2 regions of the Saccharothrix saharensis genome follow, and region 1 is predicted to be linked to the other one. Evidence: riboswitches for the same ligand, from Rfam matches in the RefSeq annotation. Region 1 holds a riboswitch; the other holds the start of a gene.
What was found. Region 1 has a riboswitch for cobalamin ahead of cobN (cobaltochelatase subunit CobN). Riboswitches for the same ligand answer to the same signal wherever they lie in the genome.
Positions count from the first base shown of each region.

Region 2: it holds a riboswitch for cobalamin, as region 1 does, so the genes downstream of both, FHX81_RS35720 (CbtB-domain containing protein) here and cobN (cobaltochelatase subunit CobN) in region 1, are expected to answer to the same signal.

Region 1 is NZ_VFPP01000001.1:2,290,573-2,294,159, reverse strand. It holds gene FHX81_RS09150 (precorrin-8X methylmutase) at 1-445, opposite strand, end outside; gene FHX81_RS09145 (hypothetical protein) at 442-1,452, opposite strand; cobalamin riboswitch at 1,464-1,591, shown strand; gene cobN (cobaltochelatase subunit CobN) at 1,626-3,587, shown strand, end outside.
Region 2 is NZ_VFPP01000001.1:7,834,434-7,838,020, reverse strand. It holds gene FHX81_RS35730 (LysE family translocator) at 1-475, opposite strand, end outside; gene FHX81_RS35725 ((2Fe-2S)-binding protein) at 494-1,159, shown strand; cobalamin riboswitch at 1,209-1,392, shown strand; gene FHX81_RS35720 (CbtB-domain containing protein) at 1,424-1,609, shown strand; gene FHX81_RS35715 (CbtA family protein) at 1,621-2,382, shown strand; gene FHX81_RS35710 (HAD family hydrolase) at 2,371-3,033, opposite strand; gene FHX81_RS35705 (PAC2 family protein) at 3,366-3,587, shown strand, end outside.

The DNA.
Region 1 (3,587 bases):
CCGCGACCAGGTCCAGCAGGTGGAACAACGCGGTCGGCGCGTTGCCGATGGCGACCACCGCGCCGTCCAGCTTGTCGCCCCACAGCTCCAGGGCCGCCGCGCTGCGGGTGTTGCCCAGCTCGGCCGCCAGTCCCGGCACGCGCGGGTCGCCCAACGCGCACACGACCTCGTTGTCCGCGGGCAGCCGACGCCGCGTCACGCCCGCCGCGACCATCTGCGCGTCGCACAGGATCGGCGCGCCGGCCAGCAGCGCGGCCCGCGCGTCGCGCACCACGTGCGGCGAGAAGTCGACGTCCGACACCAGGTCGACCATCCCGCAGGCGTGGATCATCCGCACCACCACCCGGGCCACGTCCGACGGGAACCGCGCCAGGTCTGCCTCGGCGCGGATGGTGGCGAAGGAACGGCGGTAGATCTCCGCGCCGTCCTTGACGTAGCTGGTCACCTGATCTCCTCGTAGGCGTCGCCGGTCGCGACGAACTCCACCACGTCGCCCGCCGGTCGCCCGCACCGGCGTCCGCAGCCCGACCAGTGCGCCCGGCCCGGCGCGGTCCGGGTCTCGACCCAGCGGGCCGCGTCGGCGCGCACGTCGGCCAACGACTTCGCGCACCCCGGCCGGCCGGTGCACGCGCTGACGCCGTGCCACGGCGAGTCCGGCGAGGTGAACAGGCCCGCGGTGTCGCTACCGGCGGGCAGCACGACGCTCCGCCACGGCGTCAGCCGCACAGGCACGCCGGCGAGCAGCCGGGCGTCCCAGCGCCCCAGCGGCACGCCCGCCACGACCACCGGACCGCGCACGCCGGGTGCGACGGGCGTCACACCCGGTTCGATCCGGGCGTCACCCGGAACGCCCAACGCCGCCGTGATCTTCCGCACACCGCCGTCCACTTCGGACAGCCGCCACGCCTCGCCGCGAACCTCGCCGAACACCCGCGCGGCGGTCACCACCGCCGCGACCGGGTCGGCCACGCGCAGCCCTGAATCGTGGCCTGCCAGGAACAACGCGTCACCGACGAGCCCGATGTCACCCGCCAGGCCGCTGACCGCGCCACCCACCGTGACCAGGAACCGGCCGGGCAGGGACGCCAGCTCCGGCACCCGGCACAACGCGGCGTCGATCGCGTCGACCAGCGCCTGGTTGTCCTCCAGCGGCGCGGCGATGATGTTGCGCATCCGCTCGTGCGTCATCGAGGGCAGCAGGCCGGCGTCGCGCAGCCGCGCGCCCAGCTCGTGCTCCGCCCCCGGCGCCAAGCCCCTGATCTGCAGGTTCGCCCGCGAGGTCAACTCCAGGACGCCGTCGCCCAGGTCGATCGCGGCGCCCCGGAGCACGTCGACCTGCGCCGCGCTCAACGTCCCGCCGGGCACCCGCACGCGCGCCAACCCGCCGTCGGCGGCCTGGTGCACGTCGACGGCTCCGGGGCAGGCGTCCGGGCGAACTCGCTCGCTGGGCATGGATTGGATGCTAACTGCCGTTAGGGTGACCTCCGAACGGCGAAGCAGCAGGAGGAAGCCGGTGTGAATCCGGCGCGGTCCCGCCACTGTGACCGGGGGAGCCCGGGAGTCAGGAACTCCGCTCGCCGTCCCCTACGACCGGGGCGAGGACCCCCGAGGGATGGAGCCCGCACGTGATCCTGCTGTTGTCGACCTCCGACACGGACCTGCTGTCCGCCCGCGCGAGTGGCGCCGACTACCGCCTGGCCAACCCCGCCCGCACCGCCGTGGACGACCTCCCGGCGCTGGTGGACGGCGCCGAGCTGGTCGTCGTGCGCATCCTCGGCGGTCGCCGGATGTGGGAGGAGGGGCTGGACTGGCTGCTCGCCCGCGGCCTGCCGGTCGTCGTGCTGGGCGGTGAGCAGAACCCGGACGCGCCGCTGATGGAGCTGTCGACCGTGCCCGGCGGTGTCTGCGCCGAGGCGCACGCGTACCTGGCGCACGGCGGCGCGGACAACCTCGCCCAGCTCCACCGCTTCCTGTCCGACACGGTGCTGCTCACCGGTCACGGGTTCGCGCCGCCGGAGCCGACGCCCACCTGGGGCCGGCTGGAGCGGCGGGACGAGGTCGAGGGGCCGACCATCGCGGTGCTGTACTACCGCGCCCACCACGTGGCCGGGAACACGGCGTTCGTGCACGCCCTGTGCGACGCCATCGTGGCCAAGGGCGGCCGCCCGCTGCCCATCTACTGCGCCTCGCTGCGTGCCGCGGAGGCCGAGCTGCTGGCCGAACTGGGCACAGCCGACGCCCTGGTCGTCACGGTCCTCGCGGCGGGCGGGACCAGGCCCGCCACCGCGTCCGCCGGTGGCGACGACGACGCGTGGGACGTGGGCGCCCTGGCCGCCCTCGACATCCCCGTCCTCCAGGGCCTGTGCCTGACCAGCAGCCGCGCCGCGTGGGACGAGAACGACGACGGACTGTCCCCGTTGGACACCGCCACCCAGGTCGCGATCCCCGAGTTCGACGGCCGGATCATCACGGTGCCGTTCTCGTTCAAGGAGGTCGACGAGGACGGCCTGACCGTGTATGTCGCCGACCCCGAACGCGCCGCCCGGGTCGCGGGCATCGCCGTGCGCCACGGCAGGCTGCGGCACATCCCGCCGGCCGAACGGCGCATCGCGGTGATGCTGTCGGCCTACCCGACCAAGCACTCGCGGATCGGCAACGCGGTCGGCCTGGACACGCCGGCCAGCGTCGTGCGGCTGCTGGCCGCGATGCGGGAGCGCGGCTACGACATCGGCGACGAGCTGCCGGGCGTGGCCGACCTCGACGGCGACGCGCTGATCCACGCGCTGATCGCCGCGGGCGGCCAGGACGCCGACTGGCTCACCGCCGAGCAGTTCGAGGGCAACCCCGTGCGGTTGCCGGCGGCCCGCTACCGCTCGTGGTACGCCACCCTGCCCGAGGACACCCGCCACGAGATGGAGCGGCACTGGGGCGAGGCGCCCGGCGAGCTGTTCGTGGACCGGTCGAAGGACCCCGACGGCGAGATCGTGCTCGCCGCGCTGCGCTCGGGCAACGTCGTGGTCATGGTGCAGCCGCCGCGCGGCTTCGGCGAGAACCCGATCGCGATCTACCACGACCCGGACCTGCCGCCGAGCCACCACTACCTGGCCGCCTACCGGTGGCTGGAGGACGAGTTCGGCGCCGACGCCGTGGTGCACGTGGGCAAGCACGGCAACCTGGAGTGGCTGCCCGGCAAGACCGTCGGCATGTCGGCGGGCTGCGGGCCGGACGCGGCGCTGGGCGACCTGCCGCTGGTCTACCCGTTCCTGGTCAACGACCCCGGTGAGGGCACGCAGGCGAAGCGGCGGGCGCACGCCACCCTGGTCGACCACCTCGTGCCGCCGATGGCCCGGGCCGACAGCTACGGCGACATCGCCCGGCTGGAGCAGCTGCTGGACGAGCACGGCACCATCGCCGCGATGGACCCGGCGAAGCTGCCGGCGATCCGGGCCCAGATCTGGACCCTCATCCAGGCCGCCAAGCTCGACCACGACCTGGGCATCTCCGACCGGCCGCAGGACGACGGGTTCGACGACCTGATCCTGCACGTCGACGGCTGGCTGTGCGAGGTCAAGGACGTCCAGATCCGC
Region 2 (3,587 bases), 5.5 Mb from region 1:
CGGTGATGGTGAGGGGGCCCAGCGCGGTCGCCCACGCGATCCACGGGTGCGGGCTGAGGAGGTTCACCAGCACGGCACGGCGCAGGGCGAGCGCGCCGGAATCGTCGGACCCCCTCGGTGGAATCGCAGCAAGGGTTCCCCTGGGCGGCGACCCCTGCGAAGCGTGGCGGTCGGGCGGCGGGGGCGGTGCGGTCAGGGAGGCGGAGCGGGCGTCGCGGACGGTTCGGACGCCGCTCCACACGACGAACACCGCGCCCACGACGCCCAGCACGCCCAGCGCCCGTGCGGGCAGGCGGTCCAGCAGGAGCAGCGTCACGGCGACCACGACGGCGTCGGAGAGCAGCGGGGCGCAGGCGGTCAGGGCGCCGGCCCGCCGGCCCGAGCGCAGCGCCGACGTCACCACCAGCACCAACAGCGGGCCCGGGCTGATGCTCGCGGCCAGGCCGAGGGCCAGTCCCCACCCCAGTGCGTCCACGGCGGCAGACTAGGTCACGTGTCCGAGTTCGCCCGAGTCCTGGCCACCCTGCGGCAGATCCGCGGCCTCAGCCCGTTCTTCGCCCTCGACGTCGGCCGGCCCGACGAGAGTTGGCACGACGGCGAAGCCCTGTTCCGCGGCCCCGCGCTGCCCGACGCCCTCGACCGGATCGCCGCCCGCTACCGCACCGGGGAACGGCGGGTCGCCGCGTCGCTGTTCTTCCTCGGCTACACCGCGCGGGTGCTGAGCCCGGTCGTCGCCGCACGCGCGGTCGACGGGGTCGCGCCCGACATCCGGCCCGGCAACCTGTGGTGGCGCTACACCCCGGAAGGGCTCCAGGTCCGGCTGAAGGAACCGGTCGCGGGCGTGGGCATCGGCGAGTCGCTGGAGCCCGTGGTGGAGGCGGTCCACGGCCTCACCCCGGTGGCGCGCGGCCTGCTCTGGGGCAACGCCGGGTCGAACGTGGCGGGCGCGTTGCGCACGATCAGCCGCGGCGGCGTCGACTGCGCGGTGCTGGCCGACGAGCTGTTCGCCGACCCGCCGCTCAAGGGCACCGGCGAGTTCATCCCGTTCCCCGGCGAGGTGGTGTTCCGGCGGCGCAGCTGCTGCCTGTACTACCGCCTCGACGGCGGCGGCACGTGCGGCGACTGCCCGCTGCCCCGACCCACCCCGCCCCGCCGCTGACCGCGTGAGGAGCACGACAACTCGTCTGGTCGGTTGTGCCGGCCCGCGATCGACATCTACGGTTCGCAGCGCCGCAGTGGACGGGAAGCCGGTGTGAATCCGGCGCGGTCCTCGCCACTGTGACCGGGGAGCCAACCCGCCGAGAACGTCACTGGTCGCGCACGGCGGCTGGGAAGACGCGGGGACGGCGTCGATCCGGGAGTCAGGAGACCGGCTGCGGCACGAGTTGTTGTTGACCTTCCACGAGGTATGGAGGAGGCCGTCATGACGAGCCCCGCGCACTCCCTTCCCGTCCCCATCCCCAGATGGGCCTACGCCGTCGCGCTGGTCGCGCTGGTGGTGACCTGGCTGGTCCTGCAGGAGAACGGCATCGCGCTCGGCCACGCCGCCGAGACCGTGCACGAGTTCTTCCACGACGGGCGCCACGCGCTCGGCGTCCCGTGCCACTAGGCGCGGCGGCCGTGTCGACGGACGAGGGCCTGACGTACAAGGGCCTGACGTACAAGGGTCTGCTGGCGCGCGGTGTCGGCGCGGGCGCGGTGTCCGGGCTGCTCGCGGGCCTGGTCGGCGTGCTGGTGGTCGAAGCGCCGATCCGGGCGGCGCTCGCCGTCGAGCAGGCGCGGCCCGCCGAGCCCGGCGGCGGTCACGAGCACGGCGAGCTGTTCAGCCGCGGCACGCAGGTGGTCGGCGGTGTGCTCGCCGCGGTGGTGGTGGGCGTGGCCGTCGGCGCGCTGTTCGCCACGGCGTACGCACGGTCCCGGCGCTGGTTCACGACCGAGGCGCCGTTCGTGCGGGCGGTGGCGCTGTCGGCGGCGGCGTTCGGCGCGGCGGCGGTGCTGCCCGCGGTGAAGTACCCGGCCAACCCGCCCGGGGTGGGTGCCGCGGACACGGTGGAGTACCGCACGGTGCTCTACCTCGGGCTGATCGCGGCCGGGTTGCTGGTCGCGGTCGGGGCGAGCGCCCTGGCCTCCCGGCTGGGCCGGTGGTCGCCACCGGTCCGGGCGACCGCGGTGGCGCTGGCCGCGGTGGCGGCGGTGGTCGTGCTGCTGGTCGTGTTCCCGGCGACACCGGACACCGTGCCGTCCGACGTGCCGGGCGGCCTGCTGTGGGAGTTCAGGCTGGCCTCGCTCGCCGAGACCGCCACGTTGTGGCTGGGTCTCGGCGTGGTGTTCGGCCTGCTGGTCGACCCGGCGACGCGGCGGGCGGAGGCGTCAGCGGTCTAGCAGCGGGGCGAGCGTCTCCCACCGCACCCCCACCAGGGACTCGCGGAACACGCGGCGCTCGCCCCGCTCCACCGGCACGTCGCACGGCACGACCAGCACGGTGCAGCCGGCCGCCACGGCGGACGCCACGCCGGTCGGCGAGTCCTCGACCGCGACGCACCGGACGGGGTCGACGCCGAGCAGGCGGGCGGCCTTCAGGTACGGGTCGGGCAGGGGCTTGTTGCGGCGGTCCACCTCGTCGCCGCACACCGTGACGTCGAACAGGTCGCGGCCGATGGTGTCCAGCGCGACCTCGGTCAACCGCCGTTCGGTCGACGTCACCAGGGCCATCGGCACACCGGCGTCGCACACGGCGCGCAACGCCTCACGAGCGCCCGGCCGCCACGGCAGGCCCGCGCGGAACAGCTCCTCGGTGCGCCTGCTGATCCACGCCGCGCCGTCGAGGAGGTCGGAGTCGGTCGGCACGACACCCGCTTCGGCGAACAGCAGCCCCATGGTGCGGGCCGTGCTCGAACCGACCATGGCCTGCCTGGTCGCGAGCGACAGCGTCCCGCCCAGCTTCTCCACGAACTCGTTGAGCGGGATGTCCCACAGCTTCTCGGAGTCCAGCAGCGTGCCGTCCATGTCCCACAGCACCGCGTCGACCGTCATATGCACCTTTCGAGTGATCATGGGAGTCCCGGGCGGGTCACCTGTTCGGCGTAATCATCCCGCAGTGGTGTGAACGGATCCCCACGACGTCGCGCCCCGGCCGCGGCAACCGTGCGGCCCGGCCCCGAGTCGACCGGGCGAAGATCTCGTCACACCTCCTCGGCCTGGGAAAACATCCGGGAGGAAGTCAACGGGCCGGGGTGTCGCACCCCTCGTACCGTGCACGAGGAGGACGTGGTCGGCCGGTGCGCCGGGTGAAGGCCGCGTAACACGAACCGACATGCGCCAAGCCTACGGCGTCGGGTGTGCGGCGGTGGTCGTAGTCTGGCCGCGTGACCGATCCGGACCAGGCCGCCCAGACCCCCTTCGACCCCAGCGAACCGCTCAACAACCCGATCATGGTTGCCGCGTTCGAGGGGTGGAACGACGCAGGAGACGCCGCCAGCACGGCGATCGAGCACCTGCAGCTCACGTGGGACGCGACGCCGTTGGCGGAGATCGATCCGGACGACTACTACGACTTCCAGGTGACCCGCCCCACCGTCCGCCTGATC